Regions from separate parts of the Neobacillus sp. Fa239 genome, predicted to be linked through region 1. Evidence: a T-box and tRNA genes for the amino acid it is inferred to sense, from the RefSeq annotation. Region 1 holds a T-box; the other regions hold tRNA genes.

Region 1 (4,997 bases):
ATAATGACACCTCATACAAATAAGCGAAAGCATGGGTTACAAAAGCAATTGTTGAAGTAAAACTGAGATTTTCAATGACGACAAGTTTAAAATCTATACCGCATTTATCACAGTAGCTTATGTGATTTTCAATTTCTTTTGCAAGATCTGCACCGTATTTCGCTTCCATGTCGACAAGGTTGACAGTCTGCTTGTCTTTCACAGCAATCGCCTCCTTTATTCATGTGTATGAAAAAGGGCTTGGACTGGTTTCCATTTATAAAAAAACTCCAAGACCAATTGGTTTTGGAGTTTTTTATTGGTAGAGGGTATTTTAAACTTGGTTGTTGATTTCCTCTCCGAGCGCTCGCTTTCCGCAGGGAGGTCCGGGAGCCTCCTCGGCGCTTTAGGCGCCTGCGGGGTCTCCCGTGACCTCTTCATCCTGCAGGACATTGAATAAGCTTCCTCGAATATTCACCGCACGAAGAAAATGCGTTAGCATTTTCGAGGAGGAGAGGGCCCTATGCTCCAATCAACAGCTATAAAAAATCAACATTCACCTTTAACACAGCTTAAAAATTAATTAAAGAATACTTCTTTTTCCCTCTTCTGATAATTGTGTATTGCCCTTCAATTCGATCGCTTTCGGTTAAGGTATAGGCATTGTCTGTGATGCGTTCCCCGTTAATGGAGACGGCTCCATTTGTAATATCTTCACGCGCTTGGCGTTTGGATGGAGAAATGCCTGCGGTAACCAATAAATCAACAAGATTCCCTTCAAATTTTGATGCATCAAAAGAAGGAACATCTTTAAATCCTTGCTTAATTTCGGCAGCCGTAAGATCTTTAACATCGCCGCTAAATAATGCCTGTGAAATTTTAATTGCTTGCTGTAATGAATCCTCGCCATGAATAAGACGGGTCATTTCCTCTGCTAATGCCTTTTGCGCCTTCCGTATATGTGGTTCTTCTTCCACCGCTTTTTCCAGCAGTTCAATCTCTTCATGTGAAAGGAAAGTGAAGAATTTCAAGTATTTGACAACATCCGCATCCGCCGTGTTAATCCAGAATTGGTAGAATTCGTAAGGCGTTGTCTTTTCTGGATCCAGCCAAACTGCCCCGCCTTCAGTTTTTCCAAATTTGGTTCCGTCCGCTTTTGTCACGAGCGGGATCGTCAAACCAAATGCTTTTGAGCCTTCTGGCTGCATTTTACGAATTAATTCAAGCCCTGAGGTAATATTCCCCCACTGATCACTGCCGCCGATTTGTAATTTACAATTGTGATGCTCATATAAATGATTGAAATCCATCGCCTGTAGAATCGTGTAAGTAAATTCCGTAAAGGAAATACCTGTTTCGAGACGGGAGGCGATTGTATCCTTGGCAAGCATATAGTTAACACCAATATGCTTGCCGATATCACGCAGGAATGAAACAATATCCATAGAACCTGCCCAATCATAGTTATTGACCATAATTGCACCATTTTCACCGGAAAACTCAAAGATCGATTCTAATTGCTTCTTGATTCCAGCAACATTTTCCTGAACGGTATCCAATGTTAATAACTTTCGCTCCTCACTTTTACCGCTTGGGTCGCCAATTAAACCTGTAGCTCCCCCAACCAGAACAATCGGCCGATGTCCTGCATTTTGAAATCTTCTTAAGGTTAAAAAAGGAAGTAAGTGTCCGATGTGCATGCTGTCTGCAGTCGGGTCTACTCCGCAATATAATGAAATCGTTTCACTTGCTAAAACATCCTTTAATCCCTCTTCATCGGTCTGCTGATAAATAATCCCTCTCCAAGCTAAATCCTGCAATAAATTCATAAAAAAACCTCCAATAAAATAATAAAACGTCCCTGCAAATATTGCAGGGACGAAATGATCGCGGTACCACCCAGCTTGAGGAAAATTTCCTCCAACTCGAAAAGTTAACGGTTTGACCGTTCTCTGTTACTCAAAGTTCACAGAGAAAGCTCCCGGATGTAATTCGATCTTCTATTTGTGTCAGCTTACACCATCCGCTGACTCTCTTTAAACAGGGATAGAAGTTCTACAATTGATTCCGTTCACAGCTATAAAATATAAATTTGTTATAGCTACTTTTACCACATTTACATAGTATCTGTCAAACCCAAATTGGAAAATTAAGATAAATGTAGAAGATTGTCATTTTTTCAAAGAGGGATATGCTATAATTAGGTGATTTTAGTCGAGGTGATGCTATTAATGAAGGATAAGCTACATGCTTGGAAAGAAAAATTAAAGTCCTTACTTAATTTGATAACACATAAAAAGACCGTGAAAAGTGCCAGGATCACTTATGGAGTTTTTTGGAATCTTTTACTTCTTTTTCTTACCGTTCTCATTCTTGGCGGCTCTTTTGCGACAGGCGTTGGTGCAGGCTATTTTGCCTCACTGGTTAAAGATGAGCCTGTCCGGTCTTATAACAGTTTAAAGAAAGACATTTATAATTATAATGAAACCTCTGACCTCTATTTTGCAGATAATGTATACATCGGAAAACTTAGATCCGATCTTGAACGTGAGGAAGTCAGCCTTAATCAAGTTTCGGATTATTTAAAAAAAGCGGTGGTCGCAACAGAGGACCAATATTTTTACCAACATAATGGTGTTGTCCCCAAAGCGGTTCTACGGGCACTTTTTCAGGAAGTCACGAACTCTTCTGTTCAATCTGGAGGAAGCACTCTTACCCAGCAGCTAATAAAGAATCAGATTTTAACAAATGAAGTTTCTTTCCAGCGGAAAGCAAATGAAATATTACTTGCACTTCGAGTAGAGAAATTTTTCACCAAAAATCAAATTCTTGAAGCCTACTTAAATGTCTCCACATTCGGCAGAAATTCCTCAGGTCGGAATATCGCCGGCGTTCAAGCCGCGGCAAAAGGGATCTTTGGAAAGAATGCAAGTCAGTTAACGCTGCCGGAAGCAGCCTTTATTGCAGGATTGCCACAAAGCCCCTTTGGATATACTCCATTTACGAGAGATGGGAAAGTAAAAAGCAATTTGCAGCCTGGGCTGAACCGGATGAAAACAGTTTTAAAACGGATGTATGATGGCGGTTACATAAATCACAAGCAATATGCAGAAGCTTCGTCCTATAACATTACGAAGGATTTTATCCCGCCAAAACCAAGTCCTACGGAAAAATACCCTTGGCTTACAGCTGAAATTGAAAAGCGCTCCATTGATATTATCGCCGGAATCTTGGCGAAAAAAGATGGGTACAGCGAAGCTGTATTAAAAAAGGATAAAAATCTTGTTTACAAATACCAAACATTAGCTGCCCATGACCTGCACCAAAATGGATACGAAATTCATACAACCATCAACAAAAACATTTATGATGCCATGCAGAAGGCAAAGGATCATTATCCTTATTATGGTCCGGATAAACCGCAGGAAAAAAAGGATCCCGATACTGGTAAAATGAAAACAGTCATGGAGCCTGTGGAAGTAGGAGCCATGCTGATTGAAAATAAGACCGGTAAGATCTTAAGCTTTGTCGGCGGACGAAATTATAAAAAACAACAGCTTAATCATGCAACAAGTTCAATCAGGCAAAACGGCTCAACTATGAAGCCGCTCCTTGTTTACGGTCCGGCAATTGAAATGGGAAAAGCTGCTCCTGGCACTACTTTACCCGATGTTGCCTTAAAACTTAATCCAGCAAGCAACAGTCCATGGCCGCATAACTATGATTTAAGGTATAGCGGTTTGGTCTCTGCAAGATACGCCCTTGCTTGGTCATACAATGTCCCTGCTGTAAAGCTATACAGTGAAATCATCAATTACCGCCCGGCAAAATATTTAGAAAAAATGGGCTTTACCTCTCTTCGCAACGAGGATTATACCAACCTGGCAACCGCGATTGGCTCTATGAAAGATGGCGTTACCGTTGAAGAGAATACGAATGCATTTACTACATTCGCCAATGGCGGGAAATTTATTGATGCTTATTTAATTGATAAAATTGCCGATAAACATGGAAAAGTTATTTATCAGCATCAAACAAAGCCTGTTAACGTTTTTACACCACAAACAGCTTATCTAACATTAGATATGATGCGCGATGTTATTCGGATGGGGACAGCCGCCGGAATTAATTCCAGACTTAAGTTTAGTACGGATTGGGCAGGAAAGACAGGAACCGGAGTTGATTATAAAGACTCCTGGTTGGTTGGGACCAATCCGAATGTGACGTTTGGTATCTGGACGGGCTATGATACGCCAAAATCCTTAAAGTCTTCCGGTTATATGTCATATAGCCAGCGGACTAATAATTTATGGGTAGCCTTAATTAATGCAGCCTATAAGATTAAGCCATCTTTGATCGCACCGAAACAACCATTTAAAATGCCAAATGGGATTGTAAGACGTTCCATTTGTGCTGTATCAGGCATGCTTCCATCAGCAGCCTGCACACAAGCTGGTCTGGTCGATAGTGATTACTTTAATGCAAAGTACGTCCCGACAAAAGTCGATGATAGCTTAATTGAAGGCAACTATGTCACCGTTGGCACAAGAAAGTATTTGGCTTTGGATTCTACTCCAGCTGAATTTGTTCAAAAAGGTCTTATTTTAAATCCTGATTTTATTACACGTATGGTAGGCAAAAACTTTAGCAATCCCAGTCAGCTTATCCCAAAACGAAGCCGCTGGGCAAACATTCTTGTTCCGAACGCCAAGATTGTTGATAACGGCAAAGTCCCAGACCCTGTAAAATTAGCTGCCACCGGAAATCATCTATCCTGGTCAGCGTCACTTGATAATGATGTTATCGGCTATCGGGTTTATCATACAGGGCTCTTATCTTCAAAGATTGCCAACATAAAAAGCGGGTCAAGCTTATCCTATACAGCACTGCCTGGGACTTATTTTGTAACGGCTGTTGATATAGCAGGCAAGGAATCCGCTCCATCTAATTTAGTAGATATTAGCGATACTTCTGAAGTCGGAACAGATCCGGCTAATTCACTTAAATAATCAAACCAG
Region 2 (4,997 bases), 660 kb from region 1:
AAACGGGATTTGTCTTGTTTAAAGCTTTCCAAATCGAGCTTTTTCCAAAGCATGTATATCAATTTTTTTCATCTTGAACAGAGCCTGAGAAACTCTAAGGTTTTCTTCTCTTGAACCCTTAAACAAAACCTCATCCATGTTATCAGGTACAATCTGCCAGGAAAGCCCGAATTTGTCCTTTACCCAGCCGCATTGTTCGGCCTCAGGAACAGCCGAAAGCCGATCCCAGAAGTAATCAATCTCTTCCTGATCTTTACAGTTTACTATTAATGAAAATGCTTCATTAAAATTAAAATCGACATCATATCCATGGTCCATTGCTGAAAAATGAATACCACTGATTTTGAAAGCTGCATACTTCACCTTCGCCTTGGATGACATGGCTTCGCCAGGTCCATATTTGCTGATTATTCCTACCTCTGAATCATCAAATATTTCGGTGTAGAAACTTACTGCTTCTTCCGCTTTCCCACATGAATCATTAGAGAACAGGAAGTTGGGGATAATTTTTTGAAAAGGTTCACCATCATCGATCAGCATCAATTGCCATGACAAACCAAATCGATCCTGAACCCAGCCATACCACTTACTAAAAGGATATTCACCAAGTGGCATTAATGCAGTCCCCCCTTCGATTAAAGCTTTCCACTTAGTGTTTACTTCTTCTACCGAGTAGCAAGCTACCATCAGGGAAACCGTTGGATTAAATTTGAAGTAAGGACCAGCACTGATGGCCATGAATTGCAGCCCAGCTAATTCAAAGCTTACCAATTCTGAATCTCCAGAAGGAGTGTTTTCAATAACGGTGGCATTTACTAGCTTAGATTGATCAAATAAACTGATATAAAACAACGCAGCTTCTTTCGCCTCTTTGTCATACCATAAATGTGGAACGATTTTTTGCATGTAGGCCTCCTCCTTTAAATTATTCTTGTTCTAATTGTCACTATGTACGATTAACTGCTAGCATATACATTACGATCTGGACGAATGAAATCTTCTTCTTCCTTCGTTTTGTCGCCTATCACCTTTAAAGGCGACACTTTTGGCTATATCAACCTGCTTTTGGACACGTAGACCTCCTCTACGTGACTGTTTCTTCTTCTTGATCCTACATTTGGGCACGTAGACTCCTCCTACTTGACCGTTTCTTCTTCTTGAACTTACTTTTGGGCACGTAGACTCCTCCCACGTGACCGTTTCTTCCTCTTGATCCTGCTTTTGGGCACGTAGACTCCTCCTATGTGTCCATTTCTTCTTCTTGATCCTGCTTTTGGGCACGTAGGCTCCTCCTACGTGCCCATTTCTTCTTTCTGAACCTATTTTTGGGCATGTAATTACCTATGAATGGACTCAAGCCCATTTCTATAAAAATATGTTAATGTCCATTATACTTGTCCACATTCATTCACATGAAACAGAATACTCTAATCCTGTAAGAGCTTTTATAAAATTAAAAAGAAAGGAAGAATTTTTTATAGATGAATAAAAATAATCAAACAAATCAACCCATTGACCCCCCAGGCCCCTGTACGGTTGGTACAACACCACTTACTCCATTTGAAAATTTAGCATTTTTCGATGTTGATGGACTTACAACCATTAAGGTTCCTGTTGTAACGGCAGCGGTAACAATCCAAATTCCTTTAGAGACGACTATTACCCTAACTCCTGCAGCAACTGAAATTAAAAGAGTGAAAAAAAATGTATTTCTGGATCAAGTGAAACTTGTTCCGACTTCATTTGATACTAGTGGTCCCCATATTAAAGTGACAGCTGGTAAATTATTTATAGCTGGGCATATTCGAAAAAATATTGAATATACATCATCAGGGACAACGGGTGGGGCTGGATGTACCACAGCACTTCTAGATAGAGTTGTCGATATTAATTTTAATGGTTTTACAGAAATTACAAGATTCGCTACTCCCCCAATTATCGACATTTCTGCAAGTGATGAGGCAAATTTCCTTAGTGAAACAAACAACCTAAATCCTCGTTTGGATAAATATTTATTCCGAAATACTGTGGAATACAATGAACAGCCATTCGGTGAGTTAGTGTCAGCTGCCTTCATTGAACTTGACTTTTCACCAAACGTGACAGCTCCTGAGGCACCTTTTAGCACGTTGACAGAAAAACTTGTCCTTGAACTTACTCTAAAAGTATTACAAATTCAGCAGGTTCAAGTTGTTACTCCTGGTTCAGGCACTTCTGGACTCACTCCTTCAGCATCTGATTTTAATGTTACGGAAGAGGGACAAATAGGCACACCTACGGTAGGAAGAAATGATCGGTGTCCTTGTGGTTCTGGAAGAAAATATAGAAAATGCTGCGGTAAGTAATGATGAAAAAATAAAAAAGAGCCATTTGGCTCTTTTTTATTAGGGGTTGTGCATTAAAAAAATCAATAGCTTTAATTCAAAAAATGTACCAGCTTAACTTTATGAGTAAGTTCTTCATCTTCGACAATTTCTCAGGAGCCAGATTTGTTCCCCATATCGTTTAGCATATGTGTTAATTATCTAAGTTTGCGTTTGTTCCTTAAACAATGGCTCTGTTTTTATTCATTGTTGATTTTCTTGTAGGTATGAGAATCCATAGGCGGAGAATTTCCGGCTAATATATATAGAGGAAGCATAAGAAGCAGATATAAGCGGAGATTTTCCGATTAACTGCTCTAAATATGGCAAAATCCAAATATCTGGATCATATAAACGGAAAAACTCCCCTTATTTTTAAGGAAATATGGGTATTTCCCAATTTAAACGGAATTTTACCGTTTATTTTTCAAACACAGTGAAATCAACATTCAGTTATTACAAAGTCTAAACAATAAAAATTTTATGTTAATTCCCCTTATTCATATCAACGGATATACATTAGCGTTGAGGATTTGTTCGAACGCAGCGAGGAGGAAAATGCTTGATTAAATTATTGGTATCTTAGAAATAAAAAGAGGCTACCCAATCAGGGTAACCTTTAAATGACAGATAATATGAGCAAAACAATAATCGCTTTTACATTGACGCGCCTTAGAGGATTCGAACCTCTGACCGTACGCTTAGAAGGCGTATGCTCTATCCAGCTGAGCTAAAGGCGCATGAATGGCTCCGCAGGTAGGATTCGAACCTACGACCGATCGGTTAACAGCCGATTGCTCTACCACTGAGCTACTGCGGAACAAAAATATATTAGTATAGTGGGCCTAAATGGACTCGAACCATCGACCTCACGCTTATCAGGCGTGCGCTCTAACCAGCTGAGCTATAGGCCCCCATTTTGGAGCGGGTGATGGGAATCGAACCCACTACATCAGCTTGGAAGGCTGAGGTTTTACCAGTAAACTACACCCGCAGGATAATAAAAGATAATGGCTGGGCTAGCTGGATTTGAACCAACGCATGACGGAGTCAAAGTCCGTTGCCTTACCGCTTGGCTATAGCCCAATATTAAAATCAAATGGGGCGGATGATGGGAATTGAACCCACGAATGTCGGAACCACAATCCGATGCGTTAACCACTTCGCCACATCCGCCATTATGGTGGAGGGGGACGGATTCGAACCGCCGAACCCTGAGGGAGCGGATTTACAGTCCGCCGCGTTTAGCCACTTCGCTACCCCTCCACATTTAAGCAAATAAAGACAAAATTTTAATGGTGGCTCAGGACGGAATCGAACCGCCGATACAAGGATTTTCAGTCCTTTGCTCTACCGACTGAGCTACTGAGCCAAGAAATGGCGGTCTGGACGGGACTCGAACCCGCGACCTCCTGCGTGACAGGCAGGCATTCTAACCAACTGAACTACCAGACCATATTGCGGAGGCAGGATTTGAACCTGCGACCTTCGGGTTATGAGCCCGACGAGCTACCAGACTGCTCCACCCCGCGATAATAGAAAATATTAAGTTTGGACTATGCTCCAAGCTTAATGACCGCCCCGATTTCAGAAAGCTTATTCAAGTTGCGGTTCAATCGGTGCGCTGTGGATGATTCGAAGAAGATTATTCGAACGTGCTCCACCCCGCGATAATAGAAAGGAAACTTAACATTGCTGAAGTTTAAATAATATGGCGGAGGAAGAGGGATTCGAACCCCCGCGCGGTTTAACCCGCCTGTCGGTTTTCAAGACCGATCCCTTCAGCCGGACTTGGGTATTCCTCCATATAAAATGGACCCTGTAGGACTCGAACCTACGACCGGACGGTTATGAGCCGTCTGCTCTAACCAGCTGAGCTAAGGGTCCATTGATATTTTTTATAGCGGCGGAGGGGATCGAACCCCCGACCTTACGGGTATGAACCGTACGCTCTAGCCAGCTGAGCTACACCGCCAATTTCATAAAAAATAAATGGAGCCTAGCGGGATCGAACCGCTGACCTCCTGCGTGCAAAGCAGGCGCTCTCCCAGCTGAGCTAAGGCCCCATGTTGTTATTGTAATCCTGAGACTGGTCGGGAAGACAGGATTCGAACCTGCGACCCCTTGGTCCCAAACCAAGTGCTCTACCAAGCTGAGCTACTTCCCGTTAAATAATGGCGCGCCCGAAAGGAGTCGAACCCATAACCTTCTGATCCGTAGTCAGACGCTCTATCCAATTGAGCTACGGGCGCATTATTTTGAAAGTTATTTTGCTGTCACAAAAAACTTTGGTGCCGAGGACCGGAATCGAACCGGTACGGTAGTCACCTACCGCAGGATTTTAAGTCCTGTGCGTCTGCCAGTTCCGCCACCCCGGCAAATATGGAGCGGAAGACGGGATTCGAACCCGCGACCCCCACCTTGGCAAGGTGGTGTTCTACCACTGAACTACTTCCGCATTTTTGATAAGTTATTTTGCTATGTCAAAGACATTGGTGCGGGTGAAGGGAGTCGAACCCCCACGCCTTGCGGCGCCAGATCCTAAGTCTGGTGCGTCTGCCAATTCCGCCACACCCGCATATTGAAAGTTAATTTGTTATCGCAAAAAACTTTGGTGAGCCATGAAGGACTCGA
Region 3 (4,997 bases), 2.1 Mb from region 1:
ATGGCTTAAATGGCCGGATTAATTCGTTGGAACATTTGATTATCGCTTGTGACCAACAAGGCCCATTTGGGAGCCCATTCGTGGATTCGGAACGATCACCCGTAACGGAAAAAACAACAAATGCTCTGCAAATCATTTACTTAAGGCCATCGATTGAGCAAGCATCTGCAGAAAAGCTTACCGAATCGTTATTGAATATGTTTGTCCAAGTACATGGTGGTGACGCATCGTTTCGCATTCTTGGATGCTCATAAGGCATCTTTTTTTCAGTAAAAAAAGAAAAACGCAATGCATCGTTCTCTATTGTAACGATACACTGCGTTAGTTATGTATGGAGCGGGTGATGGGAATCGAACCCACTACATCAGCTTGGAAGGCTGAGGTTTTACCAGTAAACTACACCCGCATGGTTAAATGAATAATAATTCATTTCATCTGACGTATATTATAATACATGGTTTGCTAAAATTCGTCAAGGAATTTTACGAAATTTGTCGAAATCCTCACTTGCTTTACCTAGGTGGGTTTACTCTCATCATTAATTTAGAGCTGGTTGATTTTCTTCCAGCTCTCCTTTATACCTTGTTATTTTATGTGAAAATTGATCCAGTTAAGAATGTCCGTCACCACTTCGGCCCTATTTATTTCATTCAATATTTCATGGCGGGCATCTTGATAAAATTTATAGGTTACATCTGTAATTCCAGCCTTTACAAAAGCCTGATAGGTTTTTATAACACCCTTTGTTTTACCTCCAACCGGGTCCTTGCTTCCAGAAATTAAGTAGATTGGAAGATTCAAAGGAATAGCGGCTATATTGGAAGGATGGTTGATAATTTCAAGACCTTCGAGGAGGTCATTGAAAAATCCGGAAGTAAAAACGGCTCCACAAAATGGGTCCTCGATATATTTATCTACTTCCGCTTCATCCCTGCTCAACCAATCAAATTCGGTACGATATGGACGAAACCCTTTATTATAACTGCCAAACGTTAATTTGTTCATCAACGGGCTTGATGTCTTTGCTCCTTTATTAATCATTTCACGCTTCGCAATGATTCTTCCCAGCTTCCCCATCCATCCAGGATCCCCACCTGTTCCTGAAAGAATAACACCCTTTAACACCTCCCCTGATAACTGAATATATCTTCTTGCTAAAAATGATCCCATACTATGACCAAAAAGAATGATGGGAACATCAGGGTTTTCCTTCTTAATAATCGTTGTCAACTGAATTAAGTCCTCTACTGCTTTCTCAAACCCTTGTTCAGCCGCAAAATAGCCCGGACTATTATTCAGTTCCCCCGTTCTTCCATGCCCCCGATGATCATTACCGTAAACATGGATTTTATGAAAAAACAGCTCATTAGCAAATGATTCGTATCTCTGAATATGCTCTGCCATACCGTGGGCGATTTGCACAATGGCACGCGGTGCTTCCTCCTTTTCTGATGCCCACTTACATGCATAAATTTCAGTAGAATCATTGGTTAAGAATGAAAACGAAGATAGAATGACCAGACCGACCACTCCTTTTAAAATCTAGCGATAGATTAAGGTAAGTGCATGGGCTATACATCTAATACAGTTTATTAAATTGAAGTTGGATATATTTCAGCTAAAATAAAATTTAAAGTGGTGCCTGTAAGAGTATCATTTCGGATTTTTACTTTATACTTGTCCCAAAAAAGACCGTCTTAAAAAAGAAACGGTCTAAAGGTTTTCTGAGTGTCAATTAATGCCCATAACGCTTCTTCAACATCATTTCCAGCTAATTAAGGGGATCCTAGTAGTATCGACGAGGTGAGCGGCTGCCAAAAGGGTGAACGTGTTCTAAATCAGCATGGCGGAAGCTAATCATTGGTACTGCATCTTCAAGTGAAAATCCATCGGATGAAAAACCGCCTGTTACACTGACTTGAATTAAATCACCAGGTTTTGTTACATCACCACTAATTGTAACTACCAAGATTTGTGGGTTTGATTGAGTAGCAGCGTCTTTAGTAGAATCGTCTGTTGAATCGTCTGTTGAATCAGCTTCTGTTGGAGGAGTGGATTGTTCGATTTTTTGAGAGAACATGACTGCTGAACTTGGTGCAAGTGTGATTGGAACGGATGGTAGAAGAGCTGTCATTTCTGAAGATGGAAAATTGGAGCCATTTGGGTCGGATACAATTAAAGCTTGATGGATCTCTACATATACTGTTAAAGCTGTTCTGCTAAGATTCGTAAGGGAAATAAATACATGGTTAATAGGATTTCCACTGCTCGTTTTATTTGGTACCAAAAACGGACCTGTTGTAAGTGAAGGCATCGAATTCACCTCCTTTCAAAATGTAATCTATCATTCCATATATTAAATGCAAAAAGTGTTCTATTTGATAGGGACAATTTATATAGTTAATCCGTACATTTTATGTGATTATTTGTAAAAATAATATATGAAGAAATCAAATTTACGGGATTTAAATCTTGTGAGCAATGATATTTCAGGCCATGAAACTTAATTTTGTTAACGATCTTTTGTGATTTTTATATGAAGAATTCTTCTAAGTTATCTATTCTTCTTTTTGAGCATTTTTTGCTAGCGTAGACTCCTTCCTTCTCTGATTTGTAGTCTGAAGCTTGTAGCCTAACACTGGCGACACTTTTGGTTGCTTTCTCTTCTGTATTGTCGCCAATAGGCTTCATAGGCGACAATATCGGCAACTTCTTCATTTTCTTTTCCAATTAAAAAGAAACTCTTTAACTACACATTCTGGTTCAATAACGAAAAAAGCACTCACAAACATTGATTTAACAACATTTGTGAGTGCTTTACAGCGTTTAAATTTAGTTTATCTAAATCTAAAGATACCGGTGGTCGGGGTCGAACCGACACTCCAGAGGAACACGATTTTGAGTCGTGCGCGTCTGCCAATTCCGCCACACCGGCGTAATAAAATTTTAAATAAATAATGCCGAGGACCGGAATCGAACCGGTACGGTAGTCACCTACCGCAGGATTTTAAGTCCTGTGCGCCTGCCAGTTCCGCCACCCCGGCGAAATCTAATTACCTGTTCTAATCCAAAACCCAACATTTATTTAATTGGAGGCGGCAACCGGATTCGAACCGGTGGTAAAGGTTTTGCAGACCTCTGCCTTACCACTTGGCTATGCCGCCGTATTTTATGGAGCGGAAGACGGGATTCGAACCCGCGACCCCCACCTTGGCAAGGTGGTGTTCTACCACTGAACTACTTCCGCAAATTGGCTGGGCTAGCTGGATTTGAACCAACGCATGTCGCAGTCAAAGTGCGATGCCTTACCGCTTGGCTATAGCCCAATAATAATACAATTTATTGAAATATTCAATACTTTTAATGGGGCGACTGATGGGAATCGAACCCACGAATGTCGGAACCACAATCCGATGCGTTAACCACTTCGCCACAATCGCCACAATAAAATCAATTGGCAGGGGTAGTAGGAATCGAACCCACACCAAAGGTTTTGGAGACCTTCGTTCTACCTTTAAACTATACCCCTATGTTATGAAAAGTTATTTTCACTTGTGCGAAAAAAATTTGGTGGAGGGGGACGGATTCGAACCGCCGAACCCCGAGGGAGCGGATTTACAGTCCGCCGCGTTTAGCCACTTCGCTACCCCTCCACATAATATTAACTGAATTTGTCAGCTTAAGGTGCCGACGAGAGGAATCGAACCCCCAACCTACTGATTACGATTCAGTTGCTCTACCAATTGAGCTACATCGGCGTATCTTTTAATCTAAATGGTGGCTCAGGACGGAATCGAACCGCCGACACAAGGATTTTCAGTCCTTTGCTCTACCGACTGAGCTACTGAGCCAACATATGGCGGTCTGGACGGGACTCGAACCCGCGACCTCCTGCGTGACAGGCAGGCATTCTAACCAACTGAACTACCAGACCGAATTGCGGGGACAGGATTTGAACCTGCGACCTTCGGGTTATGAGCCCGACGAGCTACCGGACTGCTCCACCCCGCGACAATATTATGGTGGAGGATGACGGGATCGAACCGCCGACCCTCTGCTTGTAAGGCAGATGCTCTCCCAGCTGAGCTAATCCTCCATTATAATGAAAGTTATTTTCCCTGACGCGAAAAAACTTTGGTGACCCCTACGGGATTCGAACCCGTGTTACCGCCGTGAAAGGGCGGTGTCTTAACCGCTTGACCAAGGGGCCAAAAATAAAAGTATTATGGCGGAGAGCAAGGGATTTGAACCCTTGAGACAGGGTTACCCGCCTACACGATTTCCAATCGTGCTCCTTCGGCCACTCGGACAGCTCTCCATAATAATGGCTCCGCAGGTAGGACTCGAACCTACGACCGATCGGTTAACAGCCGATAGCTCTACCACTGAGCTACTGCGGAATAATGATATAACAGCCTGGCAACGTCCTACTCTCACAGGGGGACAGCCCCCAACTACCATCGGCGCTGAGAAGCTTAACTTCCGTGTTCGGGATGGGAACGGGTGTGACCTTCTCGCCATTATTACCAGACTATTTATCAGACACTATTTTATTATAATGTCTTTTTAGATTTTTTCAAGAGGAAATTTATAAAAATTTCATTCCCTCAAAACTAGATAATGCAGAAGAAGTTTTCGTAAAAATGAGGTAATCTTAAAATTGGTTAAGTCCTCGATCGATTAGTATCAGTCAGCTCCACATGTTGCCACGCTTCCACCTCTGACCTATCAACCTGATCATCTTTCAGGGATCTTACTAGCTTGACGCTATGGGAAATCTCATCTTGAGGGGGGCTTCATGCTTAGATGCTTTCAGCACTTATCCCGTCCGCACATAGCTACCCAGCGATGCCTTTGGCAAGACAACTGGTACACCAGCGGTGCGTCCATCCCGGTCCTCTCGTACTAAGGACAGCTCCTCTCAAATTTCCTGCGCCCACGACGGATAGGGACCGAACTGTCTCACGACGTTCTGAACCCAGCTCGCGTACCGCTTT
Region 4 (4,997 bases), 810 kb from region 1:
AAAGCTCCGATTTCACTGTTTCCTCATAAATTTGCAAATCAGGGTGGGTTCCCTGCTTAATAAAAGAAATAATCTCCTGATCATAAATATCCTGATGCTGTAAATTTATCCAGTTAATATAAAATTCGCCGTTATTTTGATCAAGGATGTGCTTACGAATTTGATAACGCCCAGGAGGGAGGCCAGAAATAACCACTTTCTTTTCCTTTGTGATGGAATGCAAAAAGAAGCTTTCTACCGAATAAGATGGATTGATATAGGAAGGGTTATAAACGGCTAATTGGTAGCCATTTTCCCCCATTGCCAATACAAAATCCGGGCCTTCCACTAAAATCCGCAAGGTCATTTTTGCCATCAGTTGAAGATTAAAATAAGCAGGACGTTTAATTTGATAATAATACAGGAGGGCAATTCCATTCATGGCAATATGGTCTTGATCCAGATTATTTTTTTCCAATGAGTGGGTATCAATCCAGAATCCTAAACCGGATATTTCCTTCATTACATCCAACATTTCTTTAAAAATAAGAGCAGACCGGAAAAAAGTGCCGCTCAAATCCATCGTATTTCCATAAAGTGTATTCCAATCAGTAAGAAAAATCGGAATTTCCCCTAAACCCACAGACGCTAGGCTTTCCTTTAATTGGATGATTTCTTTCTTTGCATAATTTTTTACTCCTTCAAAAGTATGATTATCCATATCGTTAAAATCCACTTCTTCATTCGGATTGCAGGTGAAGCAGATCAGCTCGCAACGGTCGAAAATTTGATTTAAAAATTCAGCAGCAGGAACGGTTATAGCCTTTCTTAAAGAAAACGGCATATGAAGACCTATTTTTGCGGCAGGAGCTCGCTTTTTTACAGTTTGATAAAAATCTTGATAAAAGCTCTTTGCTGTTTCGCCGCATTCCGTGAAAACCAGTTCAAATCGCCATTTTCCTACAAAGTTACTGCCAAAATAACTAATACTATGCTGTAAAAATTCATCGAGCTTCTTAAGGTAATCAGAGCTGCTTGCCACTTCCTTTTCAACTTCCAAACGAATGAAAGGAACCAATCCTAATTGTTGAAAAAGGCTAAATAAGGCATCCACCTGATAAAATTGTCCGCCTATTTGATAGAGTGGCGTTGTCATCGCAAAACTGTCCGAAAAAAGGTTCGTAAAATAAATATATTCAAATCTAAGTTCCTCTTGAATTAACTTTAATTCCGCCTTCACTTCTTCATTCAATGCATATTCCAGCTGCCCAATTACCAGTAACTTTAAGGCTTTTTCTCTGATAAAAATGGGCTCAAGCGGCAATTCCACATGTACCACCGAAGCAGCCGGTTCCATCGGGGTGGTGCTCTTCTCATTTCCAGAAATATATTTACTGATTTCCATTAAAAAGTTGGGAGATTGCAATAATGTATATTGTTCGGTTTCATGTTTCACTTCCTCGACATCCATCGGTTCCACTTTATGCATGCTGCGATATTCAGTAGGCGTTTGCTGGTACATTTCTTTAAAAGCCATATTAAATGCTTTTACATTGGGAAAACCACAATTCTCCGAAATCTGGGAAATATTATAACCGGTATAAAGGAGCTCATGCATCGCTGATTTCAAACGGACATTTTTGACATATTGGGAGAAACTAGCCCCAACTTCCTGCTTGAAATAGCGCGACAAATAGTAAATAGACAAATACTGCTCTTTAGCAATTTCCTGCAATGATATCGGTTTACGATAATTTTTTTCGATAAAAGCTAGAATCTCTCTAATTCTTTCATCCTTCATTTCGGTGAATTGATTACTTTCAAGATGCGTAGTTTTAAAATTTCGAATCAACAGTGTAACTAATTGAAAAATCAGTCCGTTAATCTCGATTTCACTTCCATCCTGCTTTTGGTAGTGGGCAATCAAGATTTTCGCCATTAGTTGGCGAATTTGATCAAAAAGCAGATATAGCCCGTTATCCTCTTTGGATGAAGTGCAGTTAAAACGACACGCATGAATATCCGGATAAGGCCGCTCGATTAAATCCAAAGGAATTTGTAACGATAAGACCACATTCTCCTTATTCCCCTTAATAGAGCATATATCATTGGCGTTAATCAGCAGAAGATCATTTTCAGCTAAATGGCAGGAATGTTGATTAACCGTAACCTCAATTTCTCCCCTTATCACAAGGAGAATCTCGATTCCTATATAAATATGCGGAGAATAATATTCAATGTTTTGTAAACTTATTTGATAAGAATTATCTCTTATTGGCCGGTTCATGAACATCCACCTTAGGACTAGATTAAAAATGTGCCAAGTACATAAAGAATAGACTAGAGCCGTTAACCGTAGTTGCTGTATCCCTCAATCCTTTTCATTTAGGTGCGATAATATATTGATCCCCTATCTTTTAATCAAATGCAGCAGCATTTAAATTATCAGTAAACCTTAAAAATGAATTAAATTTTGGTCATTGAACAAGATTGTCATTTCAGACAAATTCTTAATACGATTATTAAACTGAAAGTCATTATACAACTCCGTTATAGTTTTTTCTTCAAGTGCTGCTTTTACCCTTTTCATTTTTCTTGCATTGTTCAATTTCTTTATTCCCCTTTAAGAAATACAGGCTTAAAGATATTGAATAAACTAAATTTGTTGTCCACACGGTTGGTAAACACTTTAGGACACTAAAAACGAAAAAAGGTCAATACCTTGATTGCTCAAAGCATTGACCTTTAAAAGTTTTACCCTTTTAAGTGATACCGGTGGTCGGGGTCGAACCGACACTCCAGAAGGAACACGATTTTGAGTCGTGCGCGTCTGCCAATTCCGCCACACCGGCAAATAATTAATAGCTTGGCAGGGGCAGTAGGAATCGAACCCACACTGAAGGTTTTGGAGACCTTAGTTCTACCTTTAAACTATGCCCCTAAATGGTGGAGGGGGACGGATTCGAACCGCCGAACCCTGAGGGAGCGGATTTACAGTCCGCCGCGTTTAGCCACTTCGCTACCCCTCCAAATATAAACAAAAAAAATAATGGCGGAGGAAGAGGGATTCGAACCCCCGCGCGGTTTAACCCGCCTGTCGGTTTTCAAGACCGATCCCTTCAGCCGGACTTGGGTATTCCTCCATTATTTTTAAAATTAATTGGTAGCGGCGGAGGGGATCGAACCCCCGACCTTACGGGTATGAACCGTACGCTCTAGCCAGCTGAGCTACACCGCCATAACATAATTTGATTCAAAACTTAGTTGGTGGAGTCTAGGGGGATCGAACCCCTGACCTCCTGCGTGCAAAGCAGGCGCTCTCCCAGCTGAGCTAAGACCCCATTTACTTTAAAAGAACTGCTGGTCGGGAAGACAGGATTCGAACCTGCGACCCCTTGGTCCCAAACCAAGTGCTCTACCAAGCTGAGCTACTTCCCGAAAAATTAAACCAGTGCCGAGGACCGGAATCGAACCGGTACGGTAGTCACCTACCGCAGGATTTTAAGTCCTGTGCGTCTGCCAGTTCCGCCACCCCGGCAAGAATGGAGCGGAAGACGGGATTCGAACCCGCGACCCCCACCTTGGCAAGGTGGTGTTCTACCACTGAACTACTTCCGCATATGTGAATTAAAAGTGCGGGTGAAGGGAGTCGAACCCCCACGCCTTGCGGCGCCAGATCCTAAGTCTGGTGCGTCTGCCAATTCCGCCACACCCGCATATATTGAAGATTATTTTCACTTTAGTGAAAAAGTTATGGTGGAGGATGACGGGATCGAACCGCCGACCCTCTGCTTGTAAGGCAGATGCTCTCCCAGCTGAGCTAATCCTCCATTTATACAGCCTGGCAACGTCCTACTCTCACAGGGGGACAGCCCCCAACTACCATCGGCGCTGAGAAGCTTAACTTCCGTGTTCGGGATGGGAACGGGTGTGACCTTCTCGCCATTATTGCCAGACTATTTACTTGAGAGATCGTTCCCTCAAAACTAGATAATACAGAAGAAGTTTTCGTAAAAACGAGGTAATCTGTCTAGCTTCGGCTCCTAACTTCTCTCGAAGTTGAACAGTCGCCTCCGCTTTTCTATTTGGTTAAGTCCTCGATCGATTAGTATCAGTCAGCTCCACATGTTGCCACGCTTCCACCTCTGACCTATCAACCTGATCATCTTTCAGGGATCTTACTAGCTTGACGCTATGGGAAATCTCATCTTGAGGGGGGCTTCATGCTTAGATGCTTTCAGCACTTATCCCGTCCGCACATAGCTACCCAGCGATGCCTTTGGCAAGACAACTGGTACACCAGCGGTGCGTCCATCCCGGTCCTCTCGTACTAAGGACAGCTCCTCTCAAATTTCCTGCGCCCACGACGGATAGGGACCGAACTGTCTCACGACGTTCTGAACCCAGCTCGCGTACCGCTTTAATGGGCGAACAGCCCAACCCTTGGGACCGACTACAGCCCCAGGATGCGATGAGCCGACATCGAGGTGCCAAACCTCCCCGTCGATGTGGACTCTTGGGGGAGATAAGCCTGTTATCCCCAGGGTAGCTTTTATCCGTTGAGCGATGGCCCTTCCATGCGGAACCACCGGATCACTAAGCCCGACTTTCGTCCCTGCTCGACTTGTAGGTCTCGCAGTCAAGCTCCCTTATGCCTTTACACTCTGCGAATGATTTCCAACCATTCTGAGGGAACCTTTGGGCGCCTCCGTTACTCTTTAGGAGGCGACCGCCCCAGTCAAACTGCCCACCTGACACTGTCTCCCACCCCGATGAGGGGTGCGGGTTAGAATTTCAATACAGCCAGGGTAGTATCCCACCGACGCCTCCACCGAAGCTGGCGCTCCGGTTTCTCAGGCTCCTACCTATCCTGTACAAGCTGTACCAAAATTCAATATCAGGCTACAGTAAAGCTCCATGGGGTCTTTCCGTCCTGTCGCGGGTAACCTGCATCTTCACAGGTACTATAATTTCACCGAGTCTCTCGTTGAGACAGTGCCCAGATCGTTACGCCTTTC

What was found. A T-box is a leader RNA that pairs with one kind of tRNA and senses whether it is charged. The one in region 1 lies ahead of tyrS (tyrosine--tRNA ligase), so its partner is inferred to be a tRNA-Tyr.
Region 2: it has a tRNA-Tyr gene. The T-box ahead of tyrS (tyrosine--tRNA ligase) is inferred to sense a tRNA for this amino acid. The anticodon was not compared.
Region 3: it has a tRNA-Tyr gene. The T-box ahead of tyrS (tyrosine--tRNA ligase) is inferred to sense a tRNA for this amino acid. The anticodon was not compared.
Region 4: it has a tRNA-Tyr gene. The T-box ahead of tyrS (tyrosine--tRNA ligase) is inferred to sense a tRNA for this amino acid. The anticodon was not compared.

Annotation. Positions count from the first base shown of each region.
Region 1 is NZ_AP041611.1:4,392,496-4,397,492, forward strand. It holds gene ACZ5XR_RS21745 (hypothetical protein) at 1-202, opposite strand, end outside; gene tyrS (tyrosine--tRNA ligase) at 552-1,808, opposite strand; T-box leader at 1,851-2,063, opposite strand; gene ACZ5XR_RS21755 (transglycosylase domain-containing protein) at 2,211-4,988, shown strand.
Region 2 is NZ_AP041611.1:5,057,371-5,062,367, forward strand. It holds gene ACZ5XR_RS24930 (VOC family protein) at 19-906, opposite strand; gene ACZ5XR_RS24935 (hypothetical protein) at 976-1,281, opposite strand; gene ACZ5XR_RS24940 (YecA family protein) at 1,482-2,345, shown strand; tRNA gene ACZ5XR_RS24945 (tRNA-Arg) at 3,030-3,103, opposite strand; tRNA gene ACZ5XR_RS24950 (tRNA-Asn) at 3,109-3,183, opposite strand; tRNA gene ACZ5XR_RS24955 (tRNA-Ile) at 3,204-3,277, opposite strand; tRNA gene ACZ5XR_RS24960 (tRNA-Gly) at 3,284-3,357, opposite strand; tRNA gene ACZ5XR_RS24965 (tRNA-Gln) at 3,375-3,449, opposite strand; tRNA gene ACZ5XR_RS24970 (tRNA-His) at 3,464-3,539, opposite strand; tRNA gene ACZ5XR_RS24975 (tRNA-Tyr) at 3,545-3,629, opposite strand; tRNA gene ACZ5XR_RS24980 (tRNA-Phe) at 3,660-3,735, opposite strand; tRNA gene ACZ5XR_RS24985 (tRNA-Asp) at 3,742-3,818, opposite strand; tRNA gene ACZ5XR_RS24990 (tRNA-Met) at 3,822-3,895, opposite strand; tRNA gene ACZ5XR_RS24995 (tRNA-Ser) at 4,076-4,168, opposite strand; tRNA gene ACZ5XR_RS25000 (tRNA-Ile) at 4,177-4,250, opposite strand; tRNA gene ACZ5XR_RS25005 (tRNA-Met) at 4,265-4,338, opposite strand; tRNA gene ACZ5XR_RS25010 (tRNA-Ala) at 4,357-4,429, opposite strand; tRNA gene ACZ5XR_RS25015 (tRNA-Pro) at 4,454-4,530, opposite strand; tRNA gene ACZ5XR_RS25020 (tRNA-Arg) at 4,539-4,615, opposite strand; tRNA gene ACZ5XR_RS25025 (tRNA-Leu) at 4,653-4,741, opposite strand; tRNA gene ACZ5XR_RS25030 (tRNA-Gly) at 4,747-4,821, opposite strand; tRNA gene ACZ5XR_RS25035 (tRNA-Leu) at 4,857-4,941, opposite strand; tRNA gene ACZ5XR_RS25040 (tRNA-Lys) at 4,976-4,997, opposite strand, start outside.
Region 3 is NZ_AP041611.1:766,471-771,467, reverse strand. It holds gene ACZ5XR_RS03660 (B3/B4 domain-containing protein) at 1-254, shown strand, start outside; tRNA gene ACZ5XR_RS03655 (tRNA-Gly) at 333-406, opposite strand; gene ACZ5XR_RS03650 (alpha/beta hydrolase) at 586-1,530, opposite strand; gene ACZ5XR_RS03645 (hypothetical protein) at 1,787-2,314, opposite strand; gene ACZ5XR_RS03640 (hypothetical protein) at 2,533-2,730, opposite strand; tRNA gene ACZ5XR_RS03635 (tRNA-Leu) at 2,855-2,935, opposite strand; tRNA gene ACZ5XR_RS03630 (tRNA-Leu) at 2,959-3,044, opposite strand; tRNA gene ACZ5XR_RS03625 (tRNA-Cys) at 3,091-3,164, opposite strand; tRNA gene ACZ5XR_RS03620 (tRNA-Gly) at 3,173-3,247, opposite strand; tRNA gene ACZ5XR_RS03615 (tRNA-Gln) at 3,252-3,326, opposite strand; tRNA gene ACZ5XR_RS03610 (tRNA-His) at 3,365-3,440, opposite strand; tRNA gene ACZ5XR_RS03605 (tRNA-Trp) at 3,456-3,529, opposite strand; tRNA gene ACZ5XR_RS03600 (tRNA-Tyr) at 3,569-3,653, opposite strand; tRNA gene ACZ5XR_RS03595 (tRNA-Thr) at 3,686-3,758, opposite strand; tRNA gene ACZ5XR_RS03590 (tRNA-Phe) at 3,776-3,851, opposite strand; tRNA gene ACZ5XR_RS03585 (tRNA-Asp) at 3,858-3,934, opposite strand; tRNA gene ACZ5XR_RS03580 (tRNA-Met) at 3,938-4,011, opposite strand; tRNA gene ACZ5XR_RS03575 (tRNA-Val) at 4,021-4,096, opposite strand; tRNA gene ACZ5XR_RS03570 (tRNA-Glu) at 4,136-4,210, opposite strand; tRNA gene ACZ5XR_RS03565 (tRNA-Ser) at 4,227-4,318, opposite strand; tRNA gene ACZ5XR_RS03560 (tRNA-Asn) at 4,326-4,400, opposite strand; rRNA gene rrf (5S ribosomal RNA) at 4,415-4,531, opposite strand; rRNA gene ACZ5XR_RS03550 (23S ribosomal RNA) at 4,661-4,997, opposite strand, start outside.
Region 4 is NZ_AP041611.1:3,587,219-3,592,215, forward strand. It holds gene ACZ5XR_RS17430 (helix-turn-helix domain-containing protein) at 1-2,266, opposite strand, end outside; tRNA gene ACZ5XR_RS17435 (tRNA-Leu) at 2,750-2,831, opposite strand; tRNA gene ACZ5XR_RS17440 (tRNA-Trp) at 2,847-2,920, opposite strand; tRNA gene ACZ5XR_RS17445 (tRNA-Tyr) at 2,924-3,008, opposite strand; tRNA gene ACZ5XR_RS17450 (tRNA-Ser) at 3,030-3,122, opposite strand; tRNA gene ACZ5XR_RS17455 (tRNA-Met) at 3,141-3,217, opposite strand; tRNA gene ACZ5XR_RS17460 (tRNA-Ala) at 3,245-3,320, opposite strand; tRNA gene ACZ5XR_RS17465 (tRNA-Pro) at 3,341-3,417, opposite strand; tRNA gene ACZ5XR_RS17470 (tRNA-Leu) at 3,432-3,517, opposite strand; tRNA gene ACZ5XR_RS17475 (tRNA-Gly) at 3,523-3,597, opposite strand; tRNA gene ACZ5XR_RS17480 (tRNA-Leu) at 3,614-3,695, opposite strand; tRNA gene ACZ5XR_RS17485 (tRNA-Val) at 3,734-3,809, opposite strand; rRNA gene rrf (5S ribosomal RNA) at 3,819-3,935, opposite strand; rRNA gene ACZ5XR_RS17495 (23S ribosomal RNA) at 4,065-4,997, opposite strand, start outside.